Regions from separate parts of the Methylobacterium sp. GC_Met_3 genome, predicted to be linked through region 2. Evidence: predicted binding sites of a transcription regulator. Region 2 holds the regulator's gene; each other region holds the start of a gene.
What was found. The regulator PhoB, encoded in region 2, activates phosphate uptake and scavenging genes when phosphate is short. The targets are predictions, from matches to a motif close to TGTCATNNANCTGTCAT.
Positions count from the first base shown of each region.

Region 1 (6,289 bases), on a different contig from region 2:
GCGCCGGTCGAGCCGCCGTAGAGCGGCGCGAGCAGGATCGAGGCGTCGGGCCCGTTGGCGGGGGCCTGCTCGCGCGGCGCCTGGGCGAAGCTCAGCGTCGGCAGGCCGTAGGTCAGGCGGCTCTGGTAGGCAACTTGGTTGGCGGCCGAGGGGATGTAGGGGTTGCCGGCCTGATTGGCGGCGCTCCCCGCGCAGGCCGCGACGGTGTTGCCGCACTGGGCGGCGAGGTAGGCCTGGAGCTGGGCCTGGGCCGCGACGAACTGGGCGGGCAGGTTGATCGCCGTGCCGGTCACCGCGGCGTTGTTGATGTAGGCCGGGTTGGTGAACGCCTGGGCCAAGTTGTAGGCCGCCAGCGCCCGGCCGCCGATGATGTCGAGCGGGTAGTGCACGCCGAGCGCGATGCGGCTGTTGCCGTAGTCGGCCGCGCGGGCGAGCATGCTCTGGTACTGCTGCGGCACGAGCATCGCCAGCAGGATGCCGTCCGTGAACGCGTAGGTGGTGTGGCCGCTCGGGAAGGACGGGTTGGTGGCGATCCCGCTGAGCGCCGTCGGATCGTAGATGTTGAAGCGGGCGGGTGCTGCCTGGACCGGCCGGGAGGAGCCGTAGACGTCTTGGCCCGGTTGCGTGTTGGTGACGCCGTAGGCGAGATCGTAGACGCTGTTGGTGGTGTTGGGCAGGCCGTTATAGGCCGGCAGGCTGTAGCCGGCGGGTGCGACGGCCGGAGTCGCGACATAGTTGTTCGGCGTCACGCTCGGGTTGTTGGCCGCACCGTTGGCGAAGTAGTTCTTGGCGACGCCGAGATTGTTGCCGCTGAACGTGTAGGCGCCGACCAAGAGGTTGACCACGCTGCCGAGCGGGCCGGTGCCCCCCTGCGCGACGCCGCGCTGGTAGATCGGGCCGAGCTGGGCGCCGAGGCCACCCACGCGCTGCTGCGGGACGATCCCATTGATCGGGGTCTGGGCCGGCAGGCCGCCCGCGAGGTTGGCGGCCACGCCGTAGGTGCCGAGCCCCGACGAAGACAGGTTGTTGCTGGCCGAGCCGAGGAGGTTCTTGTCGCTGATCGCGAGCTGCTGCTGCGCGAGGCCGGCGCCGGTGTTGGTGGTGGCTGACTGCGCGAGGTTGAGTTGCAGGGTCTGCTGGCCGGTGGCCGTCGCGTTGAGCGCCAGATACGGCGCCAGAAGATTGAGCACGTTCACATCGGACGGCGTCGTGTTGGTGGTCTGTGCCTGTGCGCCGGAACCGAAGGCCGCGACCGTCAAGGCCGCAATCGAAACCCCGTATTGCAATCTCATATCCGGCCCCCAAAGCCCGCGGCCATTCGGCTGCGGCGGGAGATTTAGCGAAAACGCCGGACCCGGTTACGTCATAATCCAGTCATAATAAGCAAAAGAGCTTCATGTCGCATTTGAGCAACAGGAAATTAACTTAGCCAACACATGATGCCGTGTTGCGATGTCTTTCTTCTGTTTTCCAGAAAGCTCCCGCTGCGCCCATAGAGTCTGTCGACCCGATCATTCGGGCGGAGATCGCAGCGCTGAATCTTGCTGTTGGTGCAAGCTGCCGTCCAACTGAAATCTACGGCCCGCAAGATCAATGACGACAAAGTGAAGTCGTTCACCGCGCGAATGCTGTTCCCAGCGGCCCGGGTTGCGACCTCGCGTCACCGAAGCGTCACGGGCGCCTCTTAAGGCCGCTTTTACCAACACACTCGATTCCGCGTGAGGGTTCATGTCCGATTCCGCCGTGATGTCGTCACCGGGGGCCGCAGGAAGTCGACCGGCCGGCGCCCCCCGCCTCGATCATGGGATGCACCCCGGCGGCGTGATCGCCTTCCTCCTCGTCCTAGTGGCGGGGCTCGGCTACGCGGTCGTGAGCCTGATCACCGACATGAACGCGGCGGGCGAAGCGCCCCTGGCCTACGGCGCCTTCGCGCTGCTGGGTCTCGCTCTGTTGATCGCCCTCGCCTTCGAGTTCGTGAACGGGTTCCACGACACCGCCAACGCCGTCGCCACGGTGATCTACACCCACTCGCTGCCACCGCTCGTGGCGGTGATCTGGTCGGGCTTCTTCAACTTCCTCGGCGTGATGCTCTCCTCCGGGGCCGTGGCCTACGCCATCGTCACCCTGCTGCCAGTGGAGTTGATCCTCCATGTCGGCTCGGGAGCGGGCTACGCGATGATCTTCGCGCTGCTGCTGGCGGCGATCATCTGGAATCTCGGCACCTGGGCGTTCGGGCTGCCGAATTCCTCGTCCCACGCGCTGATCGGTTCAGTGCTCGGCGTCGGCCTCGCCAACCAGTTGATGAGCGGCGCGGACGGTACCTCCGGCGTCGACTGGGGTCAGGCCTTCAACGTGTTCAAGGCGCTGCTGTTCTCGCCGATCTGCGGCTTCGTGCTGGCGGCGCTGCTGCTGCTCGCCCTGAAATTCACCGTGCGCCGCAAGGACCTCTACGAGGCGCCGAAGGGCGACACGCCGCCCCCCCTGTGGATCCGGAGCCTGCTGATCCTGACCTGCACGCTGGTCTCGTTCTTCCACGGGGGCAATGACGGCCAGAAGGGCATGGGCCTGATCATGTTGATCCTGATCGGCGCCGCCCCCACGGCCTACGCGCTGAACCGCACCATGGCGGACGACACGACGCCGATCTTCGTGCAGGCCTCGACCTCGGCGAGCCAGGTCTTCTCCGCCCGTGCCCCCGGGACCCCGGTGCCGGAGGCGGCCGAAGCGCGCCGGACGGTGACGGAGGCGCTGAAGACCAAGGACCTGAACCGCGCGCCCGTCTTCGCGGCCCTCGCGGCGCTTTCCAACGACATCGCCGCCAACGTGAAGAACTATGGCGCGATCCGCACGGTGCCGGCCGCCCAGACGCAGAACATGCGCAGCGACATGTACCTCGCTGCCGACGCGGTGCGGCTCCTGCCGAAGACGGGCGCCGACCTCTCGGACGCCGAGACCGGCACCCTGAAGCGCTACGCGGGGCTGCTCAACGACGGCACGCGCTACATCCCGGGCTGGGTGAAGATCTGCGTGGCCCTGGCGCTCGGCCTCGGCACCATGGTCGGCTGGAAGCGCATCGTCGTGACGGTGGGCGAGAAGATCGGCAAGACGCACCTGACCTACGCACAGGGTGCCTCCGCCGAGATCGTGGCCGCCGGCACGATCGGGCTCGCCGAACTCTACGGCTTGCCGGTTTCGACCACCCATATCCTGTCGTCGGGCGTCGCCGGGACGATGGCGGCCAACGGCTCGGGGCTCCAGATGTCGACGGTGCGCAACATGGCGCTGGCCTGGGTCATGACCCTGCCGGCCGCCATCACCCTCGCGGCCGGATTGTTCTTCATCCTGCGCCACGTGTTCTGACGCGCGGGCATCATCCCGACCGGTGAGCGCCGGCCTCGGGACGATGCTGTCTGCGTGCCAGTTCGATCCGGGATTCGGGTTTCCAAAGGGCTTCAGCCCTTTGGTGGGTGCTCAGGGCGAAGCCCTGAGATGGTTGCCAGAGCAGAGCCCTTCGCGCGACGCGGAACATCTTCAGAACGCAGCCGGCCGGGTTCGCTGGGCCTGCCCCGCACGCCCCCCCGGGCACGGAGCGGGCAGCGTATCGCCCGGCCGGCTGCGGCGCCCCCCAGCGCCTCAGGAACTCGCCATGGCCCGGACGAAGGCCAGACAGGTCCGGCGCGCGGCGGGATTATCGATCGCCGCGAAGATCGTGACCAGATCCGCGGCCTGCAGGATCGCCTCGTCCTGTCCTTCCGTCTCCGGGGAGAAGACAGTGACCGGAACACGCAGCACGTCCGCGAGGCGCGCGAGGCCGTTCCGGGTCCGGGCCGTTTCCGGCATGGGCATGGGCATGGGCATGGGCGCGTGCGACGGCGCCGGCCCCTGCGGATAGCCGGGCGTCATCGCTCAGGCCGCCTTGTGACCGAGCTGGATCGCTCGGGCGATCTCGGACCGCCGGGCGGCATAGCCCGGAGCGACCATCGGATAATCAGCCGGCAGACCGTATTGGAGCCGGTAGCGCTCCGGCGTCAGCCCGTGCGCGGTGAGGTGGCGCTTCAGGGTCTTGTAGGACCGGCCGTCGATGAAGCTGATCAGGCCGTCATGCTGGATCGACGCCTCGACCTTCTCGGCATTCGCCCCGGTCCACCGCGCGCCGCCCTGCCCGGACCGGTCGCGCAGATCCGAGATCGCCGTGTGCACCTGATCGATCAGGTTCGGCAGCTCCGCGGCCTCGACCGCGTTGCGGGACACGTAAGCCGCCACGATGGCGCCGACCTTCTCGAGCATGAACACGGGATGGGTTTCTTTCAGGTTATCCATTGCGAGCTTCGCCATCTGTTAGACCTTCGCGGGACCGCCGATCGTGTTGAGTTTCATCCATGTTGGCATGGAGATAGATCGACGCCGAAAGCCGCTCGGGTGAGTGAGACTGATCCGACCTCAAGTTCGTTTCCTGAGGATGCAGAAGATATACAATATGTACGGATCGGCGCTTGTCCGGCGGCGCGAGGATTTTTGCCCAGCCGCGCAGAGCAGCAACATCAAGGTTAAAAATATTAATGCGTCTGCTGTTTTCGAGCGTTTATGATCACTCGGGAAACAGTGTTCCCGTCTGACGCGACATCGCGCGCCACCAGCCGCCGCAGATCCAAGCAGAGCGCCTAGACGATACCTCGCTCGCGTGCGGGACAGGTATCACGAAAAGTGTCTCATTATTTATCGATCGCCTCAGACATGGCGATCTCGGCAGTAAATCAACGCCGGAATGATTGCAGAACTTAAGTCGTGGCGACTTGCGCATCGACCCGTTCGACCGCTTCGGAACCGTGAGCGTCTCGAAATGACGGTCCGACGTTTTGCCTGTCCGCGCTGCGCCCCTTGCCTCTCGGCGTGCGGGCTCGCCAACGCGGCACAGTTCGCCCGCTGCTCTCAGGCGCGCGCTGGGACGTCACCCAAGGGAATACAGACGAGCCGCCCCGTTGGGCGTCCCGTGACCGACCGGTCCGGGACGCTGCGTTTTCCGCCCGCTCAGGCCGAGCGATCGCTCCGGCGCAGGCTCGCCGGCAGGGCGAAGAGCGCGAGGACGGCGGCCACGAGGCAGAGCGCCCCGATGCCGTAGAGGGCGGGCGTCGTCGAGCCGGTGAGGTCCTTCACCCAGCCGACCATCACGGGGCTGACGATGCCGCCGAACTGGCCGAGCGTGTTGATCAGCGCGATGCCGCCCGCCGCGCCGACGCCGGTGACGAGCTTGGCCGGCAGGGTCCAGAAGGTCGGGATCGAGGCCACGATGCCGGCCCCCAGCAGCGCCAGGGCGAACATCAGCGGCACGATGTGCTTATCGAACATCCCGGCGCCGAAGAAGCCGAGCGCCGCCGCGATGGCCAGCCCGGCGACGAATTTCGGCCGCTCGCCCGAGGCGTCGGACAGGCGCCCGATCACCACCATGCTGATCGCCCCGCAGATATAGGGGATCGCGGTGAGGAAGCCGACGGAGGCCGCCTGACCACCGCTCGCGGTCTTGATCAGGTCCGGCCCCCAGAAGTTCAGGCCGTAGGAACCGATCTGGAGCAGGAAGTAGATCAGCCCGATCATCAGGAAGCCCGGCTGCTTGATCGCCCCGAGGAGCGAGTGGTCGCCGATGTCGCGGTTGTGGTGGGCGATGCGGCTCGACAGCAGCGCCTTCTCGGGCTCGGACAGCCATTTCGCATCGGCGATCCGGTCGTCGAGGCGCATCAGCACGAGCACGCCGAGGATCAGGCAGGGCAGGCCACCGGCCAGGAACAGCCATTGCCAGCCGGCCAAGCCCCCGACGCCGTTGAGTCCACCGAGGATCAGCCCCGCCACCGGCGCCCCGAAAATCCCTGAGAATGCCGAGGCCACGAACATGAAGCTGGTAATCCGCCCGCGATGCGAGGCCGGGAACCAGATGGTCAGGTAGTAGAGGATGCCCGGTGCGAACCCCGCCTCCATGGCGCCGATCAGGAAGCGCAAAGCGTAGAAGTGCCACTCAGTGTGGATGAAGATCATCAGCGCGGTGGCGATGCCCCAGGAGATCATGATCCGGGCGATCCAGCGCCGCGCCCCGACCCGGTAGAGGAACAGGTTCGAGGGCACCTCGAAGATCACGTAGCCGACCACGAACATGCTCGCGCCGAGCCCGTAGGCGACGTTGCTGAAGCCGAGATCGCTCTGGAGCTGGAACTTGGCGAAGCTGATGTTGATGCGGTCGAAGAACGCGAACATGTAGCAGATCATGATCAGCGGCATGAGCCGCCACGCGACCTTGCGG
Region 1 is NZ_JALNUL010000017.1:17,766-24,054, forward strand. Features, by position in the region: gene OXS27_RS19070 (autotransporter domain-containing protein) at 1-1,259, opposite strand, end outside; gene OXS27_RS19075 (inorganic phosphate transporter) at 1,729-3,360, shown strand; gene OXS27_RS19080 (hypothetical protein) at 3,634-3,858, opposite strand; gene OXS27_RS19085 (MucR family transcriptional regulator) at 3,907-4,335, opposite strand; gene OXS27_RS19090 (MFS transporter) at 5,029-6,289, opposite strand, start outside.
Region 1: OXS27_RS19075 (inorganic phosphate transporter) is a predicted target of PhoB. The motif match lies at 1,659-1,675, and genes of this name have one in related genera.

Region 2 (6,289 bases):
TCTTGTGCGGTCGAGCCTCGTGGCCGAGGCCGCCGCGGTGGCGGGGGCGCAGCCCTTCACCCTTGCCGTGCGGATGCAGGTGAAGCCCGGCTGGCACGTCTACTGGCGCAACCCGGGGGATTCGGGCCTACCGCCCGAGGTGACCTGGACCCTGCCGGCCGGCTTCAACGCCGGGGCGCTCCAGTGGCCGGCGCCGGAGCGGATCCCGATCGCGACGCTGATGAACTACGGCTACGAGGGTGAGGTCACGCTCCTCGTCCCCGTGACGCCGCCTCCGAGCCTCGATCCGGCCAACCCGGTGCAGATTCAGGCCAAACTGACCTACCTCGTCTGCGAGACCGAGTGCGTGCCGGGCTCCGCGGATCTCGCCCTCACCTTGCCGGTGGGCGAGCCGCGTCCCGACCCGGACAACGCAGTCCTGTTCGTCCGCGCCCGGGCCGCCCTCCCCACCCCTGCGCTCTGGCCGCTGAGCCTGTCGAGCCAGGGCGACACCCTGCAGCTCGATTTCGCGGCGTCGGGGCTCAAGCCCGACACGATCCGGAACGCCGCCTACTTCCCGTATGCCGAGACCGCGATCGACAACGCGGCCGCGCAGCTGATGGCGGTCGACGGCACCGGGCTGCACCTCACCGTCGCGCGGAGCAGCCCGACCGAAGCGGCGCCCACGGCCCTTCCGGGTGTGCTGACCCTGGACGAGGTGACGGAATCCGGCAGCCGCCGCCTCGCCTTCGCGTATGGCGACGAGCCGGTGCTTCCGACCGCGACCGCTCCGCCGGACCCCGTTGCGGCGAGTCCGACCGGGGCCGCCGCGCCCGAGTTCGATCTGCTGACGTTTGCCGCGGCCGCCGCCTTCGCCTTTCTCGGCGGCCTCATCCTCAACCTGATGCCCTGCGTCTTCCCCGTCCTGTCGATCAAGGTGTTGAGCCTCGTGCGGCATGCGGGCGAGGGTCCGGCCCGCCTGCGCCTGCACGGCTTCGCCTATACGGCCGGCGTGTTGGCGAGTTTCCTTGGTCTGGCTGGAGTGCTCATCGCCCTGAAGGGCGGAGGGGCGGCGATCGGCTGGGGGTTCCAGCTGCAATCGCCCCTGGTCGTGGCCGGGCTCGCCTATTTGCTCTTCGCGATGGGCCTGAACCTGTCCGGCGTGGTCGAGGTCGGAGGACGGCTCGCGGGTGTCGGCGATCGCCTGGCCCGACGGTCTGGCCTGAGTGGGTCGTTCTTCACGGGCGTGCTGGCCACGCTGGTGGCGACGCCCTGCACGGCGCCGTTCATGGGCTCGGCAGTCGGCTTCGCGCTGACCCAGAGCGCAGCCGTGGCGCTTGCTGTGTTCGCGAGCCTCGGGCTCGGCCTCGCTCTGCCGTTCTTGGCTCTCACTCTCTGGCCCCCGGCCCTCCGGGCGCTGCCGCGGCCGGGTGCCTGGATGGAGACGCTCAAGCAGGTGCTCGCCTTCCCGGTTTACGCCACCGTGGCCTGGCTGGTCTGGGTCCTGGCGCAGCAGGTCGATCCGCGCGGCCTTCTGGCGGCCCTGATCGGCCTCGTGCTGGTGGGTTTCTCTGCTTGGGCCTGGGAGCGCGGGCGCGCCGCCGCCCCCGGGGCACGCCGGATCGCGCAGGTCAGTGCGGCGCTCGCCCTGATCGCCGTGGTGGCCCTCGTGTCCACCCTCCCACAGGACCGTGCCACGCCGACTGCGCAGGCCGCCGCCGGCGGGATCGAGCCGTTCACGCAGGCCCGCCTCGACGCTCTGGCGGCTGCGCACAAGCCGGCCTTCGTCAACATGACCGCCGCGTGGTGCATCACCTGCGCGGTCAACGAGACGACCTCCCTGTCCACGAAGGCCGTGCGGGCCGCGTTGGCCGAGCGGGGCATCACCTATCTGAAGGGTGACTGGACCAACCAGAACCCTGAGATCACGCGCCTTTTGGAGAAGCACGGCCGGAGTGGTGTTCCGCTCTACCTGCTCTACAAAGGTGCCGGTGAGCCCCAGGTGCTGCCCCAGATCCTCACCGAGGGCACGGTGCTCCAGGCTCTGGCCTCCGTGCCGGCCGCTAACCGGAGCGCTGCGCTCATCCGCTGATCGGGGTTCCCAAAGGGCGGCTGCCCTTTGGCAGGGTGTCGGGGCGGAGCCCTGACGCTCGGGCTTCGTCCAACATCAGGGCTCTGCCCTGCACCCGCAAAAGGTCTCGACCTTTTGAAACCGGGACTTGGCGACTCAGGCTTCGAGGGAGAAGGTTTCGTCGAAGGCGTAGCCGGAACCGCGCACCGTGCGGATCGGATCGGTCTGGCGTGGGCCATTCAGCGCCTTGCGCAGGCGTCCGACATGGACGTCGACGGTGCGCTCGTCGATGTAGACGTCGTGACCCCAGACCCCGTCGAGAAGCTGCTCGCGGGAGAAGACCCGGCCCGGGGCCAGCATCAGGAATTCGAGCAGCCGGAACTCCGTGGGGCCGAGGTGCAGCTCCTCGCCGGCCCGACGCACCCGATGGCCGGTGCGGTCCAGTTCGAGGTCGCCGGCGGCCAGACGATCGGAAACATGGGCCGGTTTGGCCCGGCGCAGGAGCGCGCGGATGCGGGCGAGCAGTTCCGGAACCGAGAACGGCTTGACGATGTAATCGTCCGCGCCCGTCCCGAGACCGCGGATCCGGTCACCTTCTTCGCCCCGGGCGGTCAGCATGATCACCGGCAGCCGCTCGGTCTCCCGCCGGGCCCGGATTCGGCGGCAAAGCTCGATTCCGGACAGGCCGGGCAGCATCCAGTCGAGCAGGACCAGGTCGGGCATGCGCTCGGCCAGGAGCAGTTCCGCATCGTCGCCCCTTGCCGCTGAATCCACCAGGAAGCCCTCGGCTTCCAAGTTGTAGCGCAGCAGCGTGGTCAATGCCTCCTCGTCCTCGACGATCAGGACTTGCATACTCACCTTCGATGACCCGTTCTCGCGGCGGACGCGGCAATGGTGCCGGAGGCTCCGCCCAGCCTCAACCCAAACCGACCGTCACGGCGGCGACGCCCCCAGGGACGCCCCCAGGATCCTGCGCTCCGGGAAGCGCTTCACGGCGCCAGCCCCCCATCCACCGTCACGTAGTTCGACGCATCGTTCTTCGGTCGCTCGCCGGCGAGCGTCTCGCCCGTGGCGAGGTAGTGGATCGTCTCGGCGATATTGGTCGTGTGATCGCCGATGCGCTCGACGTTCTTGGCGCAGAACAAAAGGTGCGTGCAGAACGAGATGTTGCGCGGATCCTCCATCATGTAGGTCAGGAGCTCGCGGAACAGGGAATTGTACAGCGCGTCGATCTCGCCGTCGCGTTCCCACACGTCGTGGGCCGCCTCGATATCGCGGCTCGCATAGGCGTCCAGCACGTCCTTCAGCTGGCCCTCCGCGAGGTCGCTCATGTGGCGCACGCCAAGCACGATCTTCTGCGCCGGCGCCTGATCGGAGATCGCCACGACGCGCTTGGCCACGTTCTTGGCGAGATCGCCGATCCGCTCCAGGTCGCCGGAGACGCGGATCGCCGAGATGGTCTCGCGCAGGTCGATCGCCAGGGGCTGCCGCCGGGCGATCAGCAGGACGGAGCGCTCCTCGATGTCCCTCTGGAGGGCGTCCAGGCGCTTGTCGGCGAGGATCACCGCCTGGGCGAGCCCGTCGTCGCGGCGCACTAGGGCGTCGGTCGCCTCAGTGGTCATCTTCTCCGCCACGCCGCCCATCTCCGAGATCGAGCGACGGAGGTTTTCGAGATCGGTGTCGTAGGAGGTAACGATATGGCCGGGCATGAGTGGATCCTTCGATGGGGGCCAGGACGTGCGATCCCACCCGGTTGCCGCGATCCCGCCCGGCCGCCGCGGCGCCCGGGTCGCGATGGCGCGGAAACCGGTCTTCGAAACAGCTTAGCCGAAGCGGCCGGTGATATAGTCCTGCGTGCGCCGCTCGGTCGGGTTCATGAACATTTTTTCGGTTTGTGAGAATTCAATCAGCTCGCCGAGATACATGAAGGCGGTGAACTGCGAGATGCGCGCCGCCTGCTGCATGTTGTGCGTGACGATCGCGATGGTGAATTCGTCGCGCAGCTGCTCGATCAGCTCCTCGATCCGGCCCGTCGAGATCGGGTCCAGCGCCGAGGTCGGCTCGTCGAACAGGATCACCTCCGGGCGCTGGGCTACGGTGCGGGCGATGCACAGACGCTGCTGCTGCCCCCCCGACAGACCCATGCCGGACTGCTTGAGCTTGTCCTTGACCTCGTCCCAGAGCGCCGCCTTGCGCAGCGACGCCTCGACCCGGTCGTCGAGCTCCGATTTCGGCAGCTTCTCGTAGAGGCGGATGCCGAAGGCGACGTTGTCGTAGATCGACATCGGGAAGGGCGTCGGCTTCTGGAACACCATACCGACCCGGGCGCGGAGATCGTTGAGATCGACCTTCGAATCCAGGATGTTGACGCCGTCCAGCAGGATCTCGCCCTCGGCGCGCTGCTCCGGATAGAGGCTGTAGATCCGGTTGAAGGTGCGCAGCAGCGTCGACTTCCCGCAGCCCGACGGGCCGATCAGGGCGGTCACCTGCCGATCATGGAAGTTGAGGTTGATGTCCTTCAGGCCGTGGAACTGGCCATAGTAGAAGTTCAGCCCCTTCACGGCGATCCGGACGGGCGCCTTGGTGTCGGCACCGGCCTTGGCGGAAGGCTGCATAAGGGGCTCGGCGGCGGTCGCTGCAGCATGGCTCATCGGGCTAATCCTTCGGCTCGCGCTTCAGCGGGCACGCTGCGGCTTGATCACCAAGCGGGCGATCACGGAGAGGGCGAGGATGGTCATGGTGATCAGGAGCGCTCCGGCCCAGGCCAATTGCTGCCAGTTGGCATAGGGCGAGAGCGCGAACTGGTAGATCATCACCGGCAGGTTCGGGACGCCACCCATGAGGTCGGGGCTGAACCAGCTGTTGTTGTTGAGGGCGGTGAACAGGAGCGGCGCGGTCTCGCCGGCGATGCGGGCCAGCGCCAGGATGATACCCGTCACGATGCCGGCCGAGGCGGCGCGCCAGCTGACCTTCATGATCACCATGGAGGGCGGAGCGCCGAGCGCCGCGCCGGCCTCGCGCAGGGTGCCCGGCACGAGGCTCAGCATGTCCTCGGTGGTCCGCACGATCACCGGCGTGGCGATGATCGCGAGCGCGATGCCGCCGGCCCAGCCGGAATAGCTGCCCATGGGCCGCACCATCAGCGTGTAGACGAACAGGCCGATCAGGATCGACGGCGCCGAGAGCAGGATGTCGTTGAGGAAGCGGATCAGGACGGCCAGCTTCGAGGTCCGGCCGTATTCCGCCAGGAAGGTCCCGGCCATCACGCCGACCGGGGTCGCGATGACGATGCCGATCGTGGTCAGGATCAGGCTGCCCAGCACCGCGTTGGCGATGCCGCCACCCTCGCTGCCCGGACCCGGGGTCGGTTGCGTCAGCAGCGTCGGCGTGAAGCCGCGCACGCCTTCGACGATCAGCATCAGCAGGATCGAGCCGAGCACGATGATGCCGAGCAGCGTGGCGAAGGCGCAGAAGCCGCGGAGTATGGCGTCCGCCCGGCGCCGGCCGGGGCGGACCCGGCTCTGCACGAGCGGCGGCGCAGCGAGTGTGTTGATCGCGTCCATGGGGCTCCTCAAGCAACCCGCACGCGTGACGTCAGGATTCGCGCGGCGATCAGGACGATGAAGGTGATGACGAACAGGATGCAGCCGAGCGCCATCAGGGCGTTGAGCTGCATGCCGTCCGCCTCGTTGAATTCGTTGGCGATCCGGGACGCGATGGTCGAGCCGGGATCGAAGATCGAGGCCGAGAGGCGGTTGGCGTTGCCGACCACGAAGGTCACCGCCATGGTCTCGCCGAGCGCACGGCCGAGGCCGAGCATGATCGCGCCGATGATCGACACCGAGGCGTGCCGGATCAGGACGAAGCGCGTCACCTCCCAGGTGGTGCAGCCGACGCCGTAGGCGCTCTCGCGCAGGATCGTGGGGATCTGGTCGAGCATGTCGCGGGCGATCGAGGCCACGAACGGCACGATCATGATCGCCAGGATGATGCCGGCGGTGAGCACGCCGACGCCCGAGGGGATGCGGGCATACAGCACGGTCCCGACGATCGGCAGGCCCTCGACGATGTTCGAGATCGGGATCTCGACGAAGCGGGCGAAGAGCGGGGCGAAGATGAACAGGCCCCACATTCCGTAGATGATGCTCGGCACGGCGGCGAGCAGCTCGATCGTCATCGCGACTGGCTTGCGCGCCCAGCCGGGGCAGAGCTGCGTCAGGTAGATGGCGATGCCGAGTG
Region 2 is NZ_JALNUL010000005.1:204,442-210,730, forward strand. Features, by position in the region: gene OXS27_RS10060 (protein-disulfide reductase DsbD domain-containing protein) at 1-2,071, shown strand, start outside; gene phoB (phosphate regulon transcriptional regulator PhoB) at 2,207-2,902, opposite strand; gene phoU (phosphate signaling complex protein PhoU) at 3,040-3,759, opposite strand; gene pstB (phosphate ABC transporter ATP-binding protein PstB) at 3,874-4,665, opposite strand; gene pstA (phosphate ABC transporter permease PstA) at 4,726-5,613, opposite strand; gene pstC (phosphate ABC transporter permease subunit PstC) at 5,622-6,289, opposite strand, start outside.

Region 3 (6,289 bases), on a different contig from region 2:
CCGGGTATGCTGGGCCCCACAGAATGCGAGCCCAGAGCGCCGATGAGCAGCCCGACACGCCCCTGTCCGGGAACCCGCAGAGCCGTTTTCGCCTGCGCCCTGGTGCCGACCCTCGTGGTCGCGGCGCCCGATGCAGCTCGGCCCGTGATACCCTTCGAAAGCTGCCGCGCCGACCTCATCGCCTTCGCGACCACGCAGGCCGTGCCGCAGACCCTCGCCGACGCCCAACTCGCCAACCTGACGCCCGATCCCGACGTTCTGGCCGCCACCGCGAGCCAGGGCGAATTCGTCAGGCCGATCTGGGACTACATCGAGGCCAGCGTCACTCCGGCCCGCATCGAGGCGGGCCGGGCCAAGCTCGCCGAGCAGGCCGAGACCTTCGCGGCGATCGAGGCCCGCTACGGGGTCGACCGCCACATCCTGGCGGCGTTCTGGGGCGTGGAATCGAGCTTCGGTGCTGTGCTCGACAACCCCGCCGTGGTGAAGCCGGTGGTGCGCTCCCTGGCGACGCTGGCCTGCGGTGATCCCGCCCGCGCACCCTACTGGCGCAACGAACTCTCGGCCGCGCTCCAGATCCTCGCCTGGAACCAAGCGCCCCTCGACCGGATGCCCGGCGGCCTCACAGGTTCCTGGGCAGGCGCGATGGGCCACACCCAGTTCATGCCGAGCGTCTACCAGCGCGATGCGGTTGATTTCGACGGAGACGGCAAGCGCGACATCTGGACCTCGGTACCGGATGCGCTGGCCTCGACGGCGCAGTACCTGCGCGCCCACGGCTGGAAGCCCGGCGAGGGCTGGGGCGCCGAGGCGCTGCTGCCTGAGGGCTTCGACGCCGCCCTGGCCGACGAGACAACGCCGCGCAGCCTTGCCGCGTGGCAGGCGCTCGGCGTACGGCCCGCTCGTCCGGGCGGCATCCCAGACGAGACCGCGGAGGCGACCCTGATCCTGCCTTCCGGAATCCGCGGTCCGGCCTTTCTGCTGCGGCCGAACTTCGCGGTGATCCTGCGCTACAACACGGCGCTCGCCTACGCGCTGACCGTCGCGCTGCTGTCGGACCGCCTGCGCGGCGATCCCGGCCTCGTCCGTGACTGGCCCCGGGGCGACCGGGCGCTCACCGGGGACGAGCGGCGCGACCTGCAGACCCGCCTCACCGAGCGCGGCTTCGCCACTGGCGGCGTCGATGGGAAGATCGGTCCGAAGACCCGGGCGGCACTGCGCGCGTTCCAGAGTTCAAGTGGCTTGCCAGCCGATGGCTACGCTGACGCCGTGCTGCTGGAGCGGATCCGAGGGGCGCCCTGAAGCAGCTCGCCTGGTCGGGAATGAGCGGGTTCTGGGTATCCGAAGGGCTGTGCCCTTTGGTGGGTCGTCAGGGCAAAGCCCTGACACGATCGCAAGGCTCTGCCTTTCACCCGCGAAAGGTCTCGACTCAGCCCGTTTAGGGTGTTTTGACTGGATGCGAGAGGCACGATCCGTGGCCCTTACGTATCCAATGGGAGACACATTCCCCTTCCCAGAAAGGAGAAGAGAGTGCGTCTCGGCCGGTATCTCGGTCCTTTTGCAAACACCTGAAAAGAGCTGGGGCAAGCCCCTCGGAAGTCCGTTCAGGCGGCGTCCCTTGGCAAGGCGCTCGCCGCCATGGGCCTCGATGATGTTGCCGAAGAACTGGCGCGCGCTCACCTCCCAGCCCCGGCGCAGGGCTTCTGCGCGGCATTCGGTCCGGGATAGGTCCAGGGCGGCGAGGGCGGCGGCCTGCAGGTCCTGATCGAGGATGCCCACCCGGGTGCCCCCGATCACGTCGTTCGGGCCCGGCACCGGGAAGGCCGCCACCGGCAGGCCGCAGGCGAGCGCCTCCAGCAGCACGATCCCGAACGTGTCGGTCAGGCTCGGGAATACGAACACGTCGCAGGCCGCGTAGACCGCCGAGAGCGACGCTCCCGTCCGGGTCCCGAGGAACCGTGCCGCCGGCGCCAGAGCCTGGAGCCGGCCCCGGTCCGGCCCGTCACCGACCACGATCTTGGTGCCCGGCAGATCGAGGTTCAGGAAAGCCGCGATGTTCTTCTCCACTGCCAGCCGGCCGACATAGATGAACAGCGGTCGCGGCAGATCGGCGAGTTCCATGGGCGGCGGCGCACCGGGCGTGGCGGGGCGGAACCGGTCGATGTCGACCCCGCGGGTCCAGCGCATCATGTGGGTGAAGCCGCGGGCCTCCAGCTCGCCCTGGAGTGAGGCGGTGCTCACCATTGTGCCGCGGGCGGCCCCATGGAAGCGGCGCAGATAGGCGTAGGACCACGCCTCCGGCACCGGCAGGCGGGCGGCGAGGTATTCCGGGAAGCGTGTGTGGTAGCTCGTGGTGAACGGCAGGCCGTGCGACAGACAGTGCCGCCGCGCCGCGTATCCCACCGGACCCTCGGTGGCGATGTGGACATGGGTCGGCCGCTCCCCTCGCCAGCGTGCCGCCACCCGCTCCCGTCCCGCATAGGCAAGGCGGATCTCCGGATAGCCCGGCATCGGCAGCGAGGGGAAGTCCGCAGCCGTCAGCATCGTCGTCGCGAATCCGTGCTCGGGGGCGCGGCGGACCATCTGCTCGAGGGAGCGCACCACGCCGTTGACCTGCGGATGCCACGCATCGCTGGCGATCAGGAGCTTCACGGTCGAGCCCTTACGCCACCGCGCGCCGGCCCGGGACCGCCTGCGGCACGGTCTCGGCCGCGCGATCGCGCAGCAGGCTCGGATAGTGCAGCACCTCCATGCGGCCGTCGTAATGCTCGACGAGCCCGGTGCAGGATTCCACCCAGTCGCCGGTATTGAGGTAGCGCAATTCGCCGATCGGCCGGTCGGCGGCGTGGTGGATGTGGCCGCAGATCACCCCGTCCGCGCCCTGTCGGCGCGCTTCCTCGGCCAGGATCGTCTCGAACTGGCCGATGAAGCTCACCGCGTTCTTCACCCGCAGCTTCGCCCAGGCCGAGAGCGACCAGTAGGACAGCCCGACCCGGCGGCGCATCTTGTTGAGCAGCGTGTTGAGGGACAGAGCCAGCGTGTAGGCCCCGTCGCCGAGATGGGCGAGCCAGGGCGAGTGGCGCACCACCATGTCGAACTGGTCGCCGTGGATCACGAGGTAGCGCCTCCCGTCGGCGGCCTCGTGAATCGCGGTCTCGGAGACTTCGATGCCGCCGAAATTCATGCCGACGTAGTTGCGCAGGAACTCGTCGTGGTTGCCCGGCAGGTAGACGACCTTGGCGCCCTTGCGAACCTTGCGCAGCAGCTTCTGGACGACGTCGTTGTGTTCCTGCGGCCAGTACCAGCCGGAGCGCAGCTGCCAGCCATCCACGATATCCCCGACGAGGTAGATCGTGTCGGCGTCGTAATCCCGCAGGAACGACAGCAGCAGACCGGCCTGGCAGCCCCGCGTCCCGAGATGCAGATCGGACAGGAACAGCGTCCGGACCCGGACCGGCATCTCCTCACCCTCGGCCACGGCTTCCTCTCCCGGCGGCTGAATACGGCCGGGATCCAGAGCGCGATCCCATCTCAGTTTGATGACGCGCCGAGGGCGGCGCCCTGGGAGCCTGGGTGCGTTGCGGCGTGGTTTCTCAATCGGAGATTAGTATCGCTGCGGCGCACAAAAAATTTTTTTGGCAAGTTCCGGAAGTTTTTCCGGTTTTCCTTTCAGGCTACACCGCCTCATAATGCCAGATAACCGGCGGCTCGGTACGAGCGCGGCCGGGCATGACAGGAAGGCGGCGAGGACGGCCCTGGGGCCGTCGGGCGGGACGGCATTTCGGAGGCGACCGGCGCGCGGGGGCGCGCCGCGACGCGAGCGGCACGAGGCCGCCTGCCGCTCCGCTGCGCCCCCCACCCACGGCAGAGGATGGCGTTCGAGGTGGTGTGGCGTGAGCCGCGCCCGCCGGCGCCGGACCGACTCCCGAGGACGTTTAGACCACCCGGCGCAGGCTCGGCCTGCGCGCAATCGACTATTCGGAGGAAACATCATGGCCGCAACCCGGCGCCCCGGTCGCAACCACCTCTTCATTCCCGGCCCGACCAACATCCCGGACCGGGTGCTGCGCGCCATGCACGTGCCGTCCGAGGATCACCGCTCGCCGAGCTTTCCCGAGCTGGTGAAGCCGCTCCTGCAGGACTCCAAGATGGTGTTCGGCTCGACCGCCGGGACCGTGATCCTGTTCCCGTCCTCGGGCACCGGCATCTGGGAATCGGCCCTGTCCAACACCCTCTGCCGCGGCGACACGGTGCTGACCTCGCGCTACGGCCAATTCAGCCACCTCTGGGTCGACATGGCCCAGCGCCTCGGCCTCGACGTGGTCGTTCAGGAAGAGGAGTGGGGCACCGGCGCCGATCCCCAGAAGATCGAGGAGGCCCTGCGCGCCGACAAGGACCACAAGATCAAGGCCGTCATGGTCGTCCACAACGAGACCGCCACCGGCGTCACCAGCGACATCGGCGCGGTCCGCAAGGCGATCGACGCCGCCGGCCACCCGACGCTGCTGTTCGTGGACGGCATCTCGTCGATCGGCTCGCTGCCGTTCTACATGGACGAGTGGAAGGTCGACTGCGCCATCGCGGGCTCGCAGAAGGGCTTCATGCTGCCGGCCGGCCTCGGCCTGATCTGCATCAGCCCGAAGGCGCTCAAGATCGCCGAGGGCGGCACCGGCCGCAACGACCGGCTCGGCCACGCCTACTTCGCCTGGAAGGACCAACTCGCCGCCAACGCCACCGGCTACTTCCCCTACACCCCCGTCCTGCCGCTGCTCTACGGCCTGCGCGAGGCTCTGCAGGTCGTGAAGGAGGAGGGGCTCGAGAACGTCTACCACCGCCACCACGTGCTCGCCGAGGCGACCCGCCAGGCGGTGGCGGCCTGGGGCCTCAAGCCCTGCGCCAAGGAGCCGAAGTGGAACTCCGACACGGTCACGGCGATCGTGGTCCCGGAGGGCGCCGACGCCGCCAAGGTGATCACCCACGCCTACGAGCGCTACAACCTTTCGCTGGGCGCCGGCCTGTCGAAAGTCGCCGGCAAGGTGTTCCGCATCGGCCACCTCGGCGATCTGAACGAGCTGTCGCTGCTCGGTGCCATCGCGGGCGCCGAGATGGCGATGATCGATTGCGGCATCAAGGTCACGCCGGGCTCGGGCGTCGCCGCCGCCTCCAGCTATCTGCGCGAGAATCCGCTGCATAAGGCGTAAGCCGCGCACGCGATCGGGGCGGGACCGGGTTGCCGGGCCTGCCCCGACGCGCAAGTAAGAACAAGACTATCGGGGAAACTACCCGTCGTCCGAGAGGGGTCCTATGACCAAGAAGATCGTGTTCCTGGATCGTGAATCCCTCGATGCCAGGGTCCGACCGTTCAACTTCCCGCACGAATACGTCGAGCACGACTCGACCTGGACGCCGGAGGAGATCGTCTCCCGCCTCCAGGGTGCGGAGATCGCGCTGATCAACAAGGTCCCGATGCGGGCCGAGACGCTGAAGCAGCTCCCCGATCTCAAGCTGATCGCGGTCGCCGCCACCGGCACCGATGTGGTCGACAAGGCCCAGGCCAAAGCGCAGGGCATCACGGTCGTCAACATCCGCAACTACGCGTTCAACACCGTGCCGGAGCACGTGGTCGGGCTGATGTTCGCCCTGCGCCGGGCGATCGTGCCCTATGCCAATTCGGTGCGGCGGGGCGATTGGGCGAAGTCCAAACAGTTCTGCTACTTCGATTATCCGATCTACGACATCGCCGGCTCGACGCTCGGCATCGTGGGCTACGGTGCGCTCGGCAAGTCGATCGCCAAGCGGGCCGAGGCGCTCGGCATGAAGGTTCTGGCCTTCGACGTGTTCCCGCAGCACGGACTCGTGGATTTCGAGACGATCCTGACCCAATCCGACGTGATCACGCTGCACGTACCCCTGACCCCCGACACCAAGGGGATGATCGGTGCGGCCGAACTCAAGCGGATGAAGAAGAGCGCGATCCTGATCAACACGGCCCGGGGCGGGCTGGTCGACGAGGCGGCTTTGCTCGAGGCGCTCAAGGACGGCACCATCGCGGGCGCGGGCTTCGATGTGGTGGCGCAGGAGCCGCCCAAGGACGGCAACATTCTGTGCGATGCCGACCTGCCGAACCTGATCGTCACGCCGCACGTCGCCTGGGCGAGCAAGGAGGCGATGCAGATCCTGGCCGATCAGCTCGTCGACAATGTCGAGGCGTTCGTGGCCGGCAAGCCGCAGAACGTGGTCGAAGCATAACCTCAAGATCTGCGGCGGGCGTTCCCCTTCCCCTTGCGGGGAG
Region 3 is NZ_JALNUL010000002.1:134,719-141,007, forward strand. Features, by position in the region: gene OXS27_RS03975 (lytic murein transglycosylase) at 43-1,299, shown strand; partial or broken gene OXS27_RS03980 (glycosyltransferase family 1 protein) at 1,636-2,649, opposite strand; gene OXS27_RS03985 (UDP-2,3-diacylglucosamine diphosphatase) at 2,660-3,475, opposite strand; gene OXS27_RS03990 (aminotransferase class V-fold PLP-dependent enzyme) at 3,990-5,198, shown strand; gene OXS27_RS03995 (D-2-hydroxyacid dehydrogenase) at 5,302-6,246, shown strand.
Region 3: OXS27_RS03985 (UDP-2,3-diacylglucosamine diphosphatase) is a predicted target of PhoB. The motif match lies at 3,526-3,542, and genes of this name have one in related genera.